DNA from 3 places in the Janthinobacterium darwini genome. Region 3 is predicted to be linked to each of the others. Evidence: predicted binding sites of a transcription regulator. Region 3 holds the regulator's gene; each other region holds the start of a gene.
What was found. Region 3 encodes FliA, which starts transcription of late flagellar genes. Its sites were predicted from a motif close to CTAAAGTTTNNNNNNNNNNNGCCGNTA; they were not measured.

Region 1: the regulator FliA is predicted to act here: its motif matches at 1,476-1,502, upstream of ACQ4WZ_RS19895 (flagellar protein FliT).
Region 2: the regulator FliA is predicted to act here: its motif matches at 1,756-1,782, upstream of ACQ4WZ_RS06535 (FlxA-like family protein).

The regions. Positions count from the first base shown of each region.
Region 1 covers NZ_JBNYXX010000003.1:325,047-328,319, reverse strand. Annotated here, with positions in the region: gene ACQ4WZ_RS19900 (M13 family metallopeptidase) at 1-1,335, opposite strand, end outside; gene ACQ4WZ_RS19895 (flagellar protein FliT) at 1,546-1,842, shown strand; gene ACQ4WZ_RS19890 (type IV pilus assembly protein FimV) at 2,263-3,273, opposite strand, start outside.
Region 2 covers NZ_JBNYXX010000001.1:1,430,039-1,433,311, reverse strand. Annotated here, with positions in the region: gene ACQ4WZ_RS06540 (sensor histidine kinase) at 1-1,342, shown strand, start outside; gene ACQ4WZ_RS06535 (FlxA-like family protein) at 1,384-1,725, opposite strand; gene dcd (dCTP deaminase) at 1,845-2,414, opposite strand; gene ACQ4WZ_RS06525 (alpha/beta fold hydrolase) at 2,547-3,273, opposite strand, start outside.
Region 3 covers NZ_JBNYXX010000001.1:331,855-335,127, forward strand. Annotated here, with positions in the region: gene flhF (flagellar biosynthesis GTPase FlhF) at 1-722, shown strand, start outside; gene ACQ4WZ_RS01475 (MinD/ParA family ATP-binding protein) at 715-1,578, shown strand; gene ACQ4WZ_RS01480 (RNA polymerase sigma factor FliA) at 1,623-2,354, shown strand; gene ACQ4WZ_RS01485 (flagellar motor protein) at 2,336-3,082, shown strand; gene motD (flagellar motor protein MotD) at 3,088-3,273, shown strand, end outside.

The DNA of each region.
Region 1 (3,273 bases), on a different contig from region 3:
CGCATAGCTGGCCCAGCGTTCCGGATAGCCCACGCCCACGTACAGGGTCTGGAGTTTCTCCTGCGCCTGCGCCTTGGTGGCCGGCGCCATCCAGTCCAGCTTGTCGATGCGGCGCGAGAAGGCAGCGACGATATTGCCCACCATGTCTTGCACGCGGGCTTTCGATTCAGGCGGGAAATAACGCTCCACGTACAGCTTGCCGACGGCGTCGCTGAGGGCCGCGTTCGTCGCCGCCAGCGCGCGCTTGCTGCGCGGTGACTGCTGCGGCGTGCCGCTCAGGGTGCTGCCGTAAAAGGCAAAACGCTGATCGGCGGCCGCCTTCGGCAAGGTGGTGCTGAAATGGTTAATCGCGTGGAAAGCCAGGAAATCCTTCCAGGTCGCCAGCGGCACGCTCGCCACCAGCGCCGCGCTGCCCTTCATGGCCGTCGGGTGCCAGACGATGAAATCGGTCTGCCTGCCCAGGCCTGCAGCCTGGAAGAAGGCTTTCCAGTCCAGGCCAGGCGCCTTGCTGGCGAAGTCGGCGGCGCGCCACGCGTTGTTGCCCTTGGCGACATCGGCTGACTCTTCGCGGCTGGCGTGACTGGCGGCAATTTTCTGCTCCAGCGCAAACACGCGCGCGGCGCGGGCTGGCGCATCGCTGTAACCAGCCTGCTTGAGCATGGCGGCGATATGCGCCTGGTAGCCAGTGCGCAAGCCCTGCATGCGCGCGCTGTCGTCCTGGTAGAAGGCGCGGTCGGGCAAGCCCAGCCCGCCCTGCAGCAGATAGGCCACATTGCGCGTGGTGTCGTTCAAGTCTTGCGCCACCCACAGGCCAAACAGGTTTTCCGTATAAAAATTGGTAGCATTGAGCGGATCGACATCGGCGCGCAGGCTCTCGCCCAGCGCGCGTGCCAGTCCCGCCTGGTCGCGTATGCCATCGATCTTGCTCAACAAGGGCTTGATCGGCGCCCAGCCTTTCGCTTCGATGGCCGATTCATCCATCCAGGAACGGTAAAAATCGCTGACCTGGCGTGCGGATGCATCCGCCTGCGGCGCCGCCGCCAGGCCTTCGACGAGGCCGATGATGCGCTCGTTGGTCGAGTTGGCGAGGATGGCGAACGAGCCCCAGCTGCTGCGGTCGGCGGGAATCTCCGTGCTGCGCAGCCAGTCGCCATTCACGTAGTCATAGAAGTCGTCGCCGGGCGACGCCGTGGCGGCAGCGGGGACAGCGGCGCTGGTGGCCGCTTGCTGGCCATGCGCTTGAGCCGGTACATAGGCCACGGTGGCGCCGGCCAGGGCGAGGGCGATGGCAGCCTGGACTGGAGTCCGGGACCAGGAAAAACGCAAACCGTGCATGGCGATCCTTTCGATGAAAATAAGCAAAATCATAGCCTGAGAATCATACCTTTTTCGCATGCGGAACAACGGCTCGGCGGGAGATTCCGGCAGCCAGCCACAACCATCCAAATTATTTTCACTTTTTTTTCAAAAACACCCTCAAGTTCCCGCTGAACCTGCCGCTAATCTAGACAAGCGGTAATCCATTCACTAGTTACGGGTGTGCTCATGACCTCCAACGACGTTCTCTCGATGTATGAAAATATTGCAGGAATGACCAACAAAATGGTCGTCGCCGCACGTTCGAGCGACTGGGATGGCTTGGACACCCTGGAAAACCAGTGCGCCAGCGCCGCCAGCACGACCATGACGGGCAAAGTGCCTGCCCTGGCCGGCGCTTCGCGCCAGCGCAAGATTGACTTGCTCAAGCAAATCCTGGCCAACGATCGCGAAATCCGCGCCATCACGGAACCGTGGATGACGCAACTGCCGAACGCCATGCAGGGATCGCGCGCCCGCATGTAGGTCAACATTGCCGCGCCAGAAACAACAAAAGCACCTGCGGGTGCTTTTTTTACGTCTGCCGCCGTGCCGGGGAGCGCTGCATTTGCGGCGTCCGAAAAGCAAGGAGGGGGAATTTGGAAGGCGAGCCCCAGGTATCTCCTGGCGTCGCCTCGCTGCCGGTTGCATCCGGCGTTCGCGAGCACATCGTCGGCATCGCAAACCGCTTCCAGACCCAGGCGTTTATGCAACGCTACACCTGTTTGCCGCGCCACACTATCGTTGGTGACTGCGCCAGGCTGGGACTGTTTTATCGTAGAGCAAGTCCACTGAATTAATCATATCACCATCTTTAAGAAATAGGCAACACGTTAGACAGGCACTTTCTATCCTTTTTTCAATATCTTTTTTTATATCAAATCTGGGCGCGGCCTTGCAGCAGCGTTAACGCGAGAACGGCTCCGCTTCCGCCTCGGCCGCGTCCTCTTCCAGCGCTTCCGTCAGCACCGGCACATCCTTCTTCTTGCGGCTGAACGGTTTGCGCAGCAAGACCCAGTATTTCGACGGCGTGCCCGCCCCCGCCGCTTGCCTGCGCTTGCGCACGGCATACACGACGAGCGCCGTCAGCAGCAGGAAGGACAGGGTGCCGATAAGCAGCCACATCAAACCATTGCCGCCCGCTTTCTTTTCCTTGTCGGCTGCCGGCGCCGCGTGCAGGGGCTTGGGTTTGGCATGCGGCGCTTCCGCCACAGCCGGTATGGCAGCCGGTGGAGCGGTTGGTGCGGCGACGACGGGCAGCGCCAGCGCCTTTTGCAAGGCGCCGATCTTGCCCTCCAATTCGCCGAGCTTTTCATTCAGGGCCGCGTTTTTCTGGTCCAGCGCCACGCATGCTTGCGCCTGCTCCATATTGGCCTGCGGCGCGCAGGCGGCCACGGGCGCAGTGGCGCGGCGCAACGGCGCCGGGCGCAGCGCCGGGGCAGATGGCGTGGGCGCGACGGGCGGTGGCACAAACACGCGTGCCGGACGCACCAGGCCCTCGGCGCGCGCGCGCGCCGCCAGCGCGGCGGCATCGGCCGGCGGCGCGCCGGGCATCGCGCGCGGCAGTGGCAGTGGCTGTGCCAGCGGCACAGCCACTGCCACCGGAATAGCGGGCCTGACTGGCGCACTGGCGACGGCTGGCGGTGCTGGCGGTGCCGGCGTCAGCCACAAGGTGCCCAGGCGCACGACGGCGCCGCTACCATTGCCCAATAATAAATACAGATGGACGTGGCCTGCCTGGATCGCTTGCCGGGTAGCCACGCGCACATACTGCCGCCCACCCCGCTCCAGCGGGCTGATCGTCAAGGTTTGCAGGGCCGGGTCCATGCTGATGCCACCACCCCGGTACACATCGGGCGAGGCCAGGCGCACGGCCACGCCGCTGGCCTCCTCGGGCGCCAGGGCGGTCAATTCGAT
Region 2 (3,273 bases), 1.1 Mb from region 3:
CAGCGCCACCCTGGAAGCGGGCGGCAGCAAAGCCTTGCAGCAGTTTCTCGGCAAGATGGAACGCATGCGCGTGTTTGCCGTCGATGCAAAAGGACAAGAACTGATGGGCCGCAAGGTCCATCCGGCCATACTCGGCAAGGCGCGCGCGCTGCTGGCGCAAGGCTCGCCCCATGCCGTGGTGCGCGAGGTCATCGGCAGCGACGGCGTGCGTTACCTGCTGTTCCTGCCCTCGTCCGTCCGCTTTCGCACTGCCGAGGCGGGCGCCGCGCGCGACACGCTCAACGCCGTCACCCTGAGCGGCCCGCGCGGCATGGGCGGCCCCCGTTCCGAAGCGTCCGGCATGCCGCCGCCGCACGCCGACTACCAGCGCGGAGGGCCGCGCGAGATGGGTGGCATGGGCGGCATGCCGCCGGGACCGCGCATGGACAACCCCTACCGCACCTTCATTCCCCTGGCCGCCGCCATCGCCGCCAGCCTGCTGTTCTCTTTCTTGCTGGCCTGGTATTTTGCGCGTCCCATCCGCGACCTGCGACAAGCGTTCGAGGCCGCCTCGCACGGTGACCTGGCGCCCCGCTTTCACGCCAGCGGCAAGCGCGGCGATGAATTGACGGACCTGGGCCGCGATTTCGACCGCATGACGGGTCGTTTGCGCAGCCTCATGGAGAGCCAGACGCGTTTGCTGCATGATGTGTCGCACGAACTGCGCTCGCCGCTGGCGCGCTTGCAAGCGGCCATCGGCCTGGCGCACCAGCAGCCGGACAAGGTGGACGCCTCGATGCAGCGCATCGAACGCGAAAGCGAACGCATGGATAAGCTGATCGGCGAGCTGCTGACCCTGTCGCGGCTGGAAGCCGGCGCTGGCTCACCGCTCAGCGAAGACGTCGGCATCGCCGACCTGTTGCACGACATTATGGAAGACGCCCGCTACGAAGCGAAGGCGCGCCAGGTGGAGATAGCCCTCGCGGGCGACGCGGCCATCGCCGACGCCGCTGTCACGGGCCGGCCGGAGCTGCTGGCGCGCGCCGTGGAAAACGTGGTGCGCAATGCCGTCAAGCACAGTCCCGATGGCGGTACGGTGGAAGTGAATTTGTCGCGCCAGCATGATTGGCTGCGCATCGCCGTGCTGGACCGGGGACCCGGCGTCGCTGGTGCCGACCTGGCCAGCATTTTCCAGCCGTTCTTTCGCGCCAGCAATACCCAGCACAGCACGGACGGCCATGGCCTGGGCCTAGCCATCGCCCAGCACGTCATCAGCGCCCATGGCGGGCGCATCGGGGCCAGCTTGCGTAGCGGTGGCGGGCTGTGTGTGGAAATGTTGCTGCCCACCAAAACGCCAGGCTGACCTTCCGGCGAGCCTGGCGGCGAGCATTGCCGCTAACCTTGTTACGCCTGGGTATCGATGATGCTGCCCAGGGTGGCCGAGCTTGATTTGGCCGGACTCGTCGCCGTATCGGCGCTGCTGGTCGTCTGAGGAGCTTGCTGCGCCGCCTCTTGCGCCGCTGCCGCCTGTAACTGGGCAATTTGCGCCTGCAAGGCCTGGATTTGTTGCGCCAGCTGCTGCTGCAGCTTTTGCGACGCGTCCGTCTGCGCGCCCTTCTGCGATTCCGTCAACTGCTTTTGCGCCGCCGTGATCTGCTTTTGCAGCGCCGCGATCTGCGAACTGCTGCCCGAGCTGGCGCTACTTGCCGCACTGACCGCGCTGCCTGAACCGATTGCCGCTACCATGATGCCTCCTCAGTGTTTCACTACCAAGGTTAACGGCAAGCATGGGCGCGGATGTAGTGCTGCGGGTGTAAAGGCAGGTAAAGAAGGGAAAGACGGCTGGCGCCCCGCCCTTCCAGCAATCAGGTCTTCGGCAGGGTCACGCCAACCTGGCCCTGGTATTTGCCGCCACGGTCCTTGTACGAGGTTTCGCACACTTCATCGGATTCGAAGAACAGCACTTGCGCCACGCCTTCGTTGGCGTAGATTTTCGCCGGCAACGGTGTCGTATTCGAAAACTCCAGGGTCACGAAACCTTCCCATTCCGGTTCGAACGGGGTGACATTGACGATGATGCCGCAGCGCGCATACGTGCTCTTGCCCAGGCAAATCGTCAATACATTGCGGGGAATGCGGAAATACTCGACCGTGCGGGCCAGCGCGAACGAGTTCGGCGGGATGATGCAATAGCCCTTGCCAGACACATCGACGAAGTTATTCGCGTCAAAATCCTTCGGATCGACGATGGTAGTGTTGATGTTGGTAAACAACTTGAACTCGTCGGCGCAACGGATGTCATAGCCATAGCTGGACGTGCCGTAAGAAACGATGCGGTTGCCGTCGCGTTCCTTGACCTGGCCCGGTTCGAACGGCTCGATCATGCCCGTTGTTTCCGCCATGCGGCGTATCCATTTATCGCTTTTAATCGTCATCGCAGGGGCTCTTTCTAGAATATCGGAATGGCGGGGGCCGCACGCCTGCTGCAGGCGCGGCCCGAATGGCAGGATTTTACGCGAAAACCCGCCACTATTGGCCCTTGCAAGATGAAAATCGTTGGCGTCAGGCTACTGCTTCGCCAGCAAGGAAGCGATCATCTCGCGCACCACTTGCGCCGTCAGTTCCGGGTTTTCCATGGGAAACAGATGGCCGCCCGGCACCTGGCGGAAAAACCTGCCGACCAGCTTGCGCGTGGCCTTCAAACCCGCCTGGCGGCATTCCACCGATGCCGTGCCGCCGATAAAACCGATGGGCACGGGAAAGCCATCCTTGACGAGGCCGCCGATATGATGCGGCAAGCTGCGATAAACATCCGTTTCCACTTCGCGCGTAAAGCGCAGCTGCACCCCGTCCGGGTGGGGAACCAGGCCGCTATCGATATAGTCGCGCAAGACTTGCGGCGCCCAGATCGCGAACATGTCCTTGGAGGCAAAGTGTGCATACGCGGCTTGCGCATCGGGCCACAACTTGCGCCGCCGGGCGGAAAAGCGCGACGGAGAAAACCGTTCGCCCAGCGCCGTATTGCGCGCCAGGCGCACCAGCAAGGCGCGCCAGCCCGCCACCACGGGCGAATCGAGCAAGACCACGCAGCGCACCAGGTCGGGGCGCTGCTTGGCCACCATGACGCTGAGCATGCCGCCAAGCGAATGGCCGACGAGGATCACGGGCGCGCTGTAGCGGCGTTCCAGGTCGTCGATGTATTCGCGCACCAGCTCGGGCCAGCCCGTGCTGACGGGGTAAGCGGGATCGTGCGCGTGCATGTCGAGCGCCTGCACGCTGTAGTGCTGACCCAGC
Region 3 (3,273 bases):
ATACGGTGGCCAATGAAGACGCCATGCTGGAGCAGGGCGGCGTGTTTGCCCTGGTAGGCCCGACCGGTGTCGGCAAGACCACCAGCACGGCCAAGCTGGCGGCCCGCTGCGTGATGCGCCACGGCCCGGAAAAGCTGGCCCTGATCACCACGGACGCCTACCGTATCGGCGCGCACGAACAGCTGCGCATCTACGGCAAGATCCTCGGCGTGATGGTGCATTCGGTGAAGGATGAAGCGGACTTGCGCATCGCCCTGAAGGAATTGAAGAACAAGCACACGGTGCTGATCGATACGGTGGGCGTGAGCCAGCGCGACCAGATGGTGACGGAGCAGGTGGCCATGTTGTCGGGCGCCGGCGCCGACGTGAAACGTTTGCTGTGCCTGAACTCCACGGCGACGCAGGAAACCTTGAACGAAGTGGTGCGCGCCTACCAGGGCAGTGGCCTGGCCGGCTGCATCATGACCAAGCTCGATGAAGCGGCCTCGATCGGCAATGTGCTCGACGTGGTGATCCGCCAGAAACTGAACCTGTTTTATGTGTCGAACGGCCAGCGCGTGCCGGAAGATCTGTACCTGGCCGACCGCGGCTACCTGATCGACCGCGCCTTCAAGCTCAAGCGCGATGCGGCGGCGACGCAGTTTTCCGATGCCGAACTGCCGCTGCTGATGGCGCAGGCAGCTGCCCGCAACAATGAAGCGCGCGGGGTGCGTCTTGGCTAATTTCGATTTCGACCAGGCTGAAGGCTTGCGCCGCATGCTGGCCGGCCCGCAGCCGCGGGTGATGACTTTTCTCTCTGCCACGCCGCAGGACGACAAGGGGGCCATGCTGGTCAACCTGGGCGCCTCGCTGGTCTACGGCGGCAATGACGTGCTGCTGCTCGACGCCAGCGGCGGCAGCGATGGCGTCGCTGCGCGCCTGGGACTGGCGCACGGCGCCAGCCTGCGCGACGTGGCGCGCCAGCAGTGCGCCTTGAACCAGGTCATCCACCAGGTGCCGCAAGGCTTCGGCGTAGCCAGCCTGGGTGCGCGCAACCACCTGATGGACAGCATGGACTATGCGGGCGAGGAAGAACTGCGCCGCCTGGGCAAGACCTTCGAGGTGATGGCGCGCCAGAGCGGCATCGTGCTGGTCGACGGCGTCATGGCCGACGAGGGCGATTGCTTTCCCGTGCCGCTGATGGCCTCGTCCGATATCGTGGTGCAAGTGTCGACCAGCGCCACTTCGATCAAGGCGGCATACTGCCTGATCAAGCGCCTGAGCCAGGAACTGGGACGCCGTCCGTTTGGCATTCTGGTCACCGGCGCTTCCGAATCCGAGGCAAAAGTGGTATACGATAATATGGCGCAGGCGGCGAGCCGTTACCTGGCCGTGAAACTGACCTCGATGGGGTCGGTGCCTGCCGATGAGTATCTGCACCGCGCGGCGCGTCTGGGCCGCAGCGTGGTCGATGCCTTTCCGCTGGCGGGAGCTTCGGTGGCGTTTCGCGGACTGGCCGAGCGGCTGGCCCGTTCGGCGGCGCCGGTGCTCGGTGGCACCTTGTACCAGACGGGGAGCCCGCACCAGTTCAGCGTCTGAATCCATCATCAGCACACGATAGCAGTTAAAACAATAAGCAGCCTATGTACACGGTCAAAGGGAAATCGAACAAGGACTATTTGCTGACGGAGCACATTCCGCTGGTGAAGCGTCTGGCGCACCATATGAAGGCGAAATTGCCGCCTTCGGTCGAGGTCGATGACCTGATCCAGGCCGGCATGATCGGCCTGCTCGACGCCATCAGCCGCTATGAAGAGACGCATGGCGCGCAGTTCGAGACATATGCCGTGCTGCGCATCCGCGGCGCCATGCTCGACGAATTGCGCACCAGCGACTGGTTGCCGCGCAGCATGCGCCAGAACATGCGCAAGATCGAAGAGGCGATGAGCATCCTGCAGCAGCGCCTGGGACACCCGCCGACGGAATCGGAAGTGGCGAAATTGCTGAAAATGTCGCTCGTCGATTACCAGGAAATGCTGGGCGACGGCGGCGGCCACCAGTTGCTGTACTACGAAGACTTTCATGACCCGGACGGCAATGACAGCTTTCTCGACCGCCATTGCGTGGACGAGGACAGCGACCCCTTGCGGTCCCTGCTCGATACCGATTTCCGGCAATCCGTGATCGATGCCATCGACGCGCTGCCGCCACGCGAGAAAATGCTCATGGGCCTGTACTACGAAGAAGAGCTGAACCTGAAGGAGATCGGCGCGGTGATGGGCGTGTCCGAATCGCGTGTCTCGCAGCTGCATACCCAGGCCGTCGCACGCCTGCGGGCAACCTTGAGGGAGCTGGCGTGGACTGGTCCAGCGTAATCGGGCTGGCGCTGGCGCTGGCGGGCCTTCTGGTCGGCCAGGCACTGGAAGGCGGCAAGATGGCCTCCCTGCTGCAGCCGGCCGCCTTTGCCATCGTCATCGTCGGCACCTTCGGCGCCGTGCTGCTGCAAACGCGGCTGCGTACTTTCGTGCGCGGCCTGGAAATGCTGCGCTGGGTGTTTTTGCCGCCGGCCGATACGCGCGCCGCGCTGGCGCGCGACATCGGGCAATGGAGCTTGACTGCGCGCCGCGATGGCACGCTGGCGCTCGAACGCCTGATGGAAAACACGGCCGACCGTTTCAACGCCAAGGGTTTGCGCATGATCGTCGACGGCATCGCCCCCGACAAGCTGCGCCAGTTGCTCGACGTGGAGATCTCTGCCTACGAAATGGCCGAGCGCCAGGCCGTCAAGGTGTGGGAGTCGGCGGCCGGCTATTCGCCCACCATCGGTATTCTGGGCGCCGTGCTGGGCTTGATCCATGTCATGGAAAACCTCACCGACCCGAGTAAATTGGGCAGCGGCATCGCCGTGGCGTTTGTATCGACCATCTACGGTGTGGGCCTGGCCAATCTGCTGTTCTTGCCGGTGGCCAATAAACTCAAGGCCATCGTCTCGCGCCGGGTGCTGCAATATGAAATCACGGCCGCCGTGCTGTACGACATCGCCACGGGCGACCACACGCGCATCATCGAAGAGCGCGTGGCCAGCCTGCTGCACGAGCACTGACCATGATGCGGCGCGCGCGCAGGAAGTATGACGAGGAACCGGACAACCAGGACCGCTGGCTGATCTCGTACGCCGACTTCATCACTTTGTTGTTCGCCTTTTTCGTCGTCATGTATGCGATTTCGCAAGTCAACGAAGGTAAGTACCGCGTCTTCCAGAATGCCATCGGCCAGGCTTTCAGCCTGGAAAAG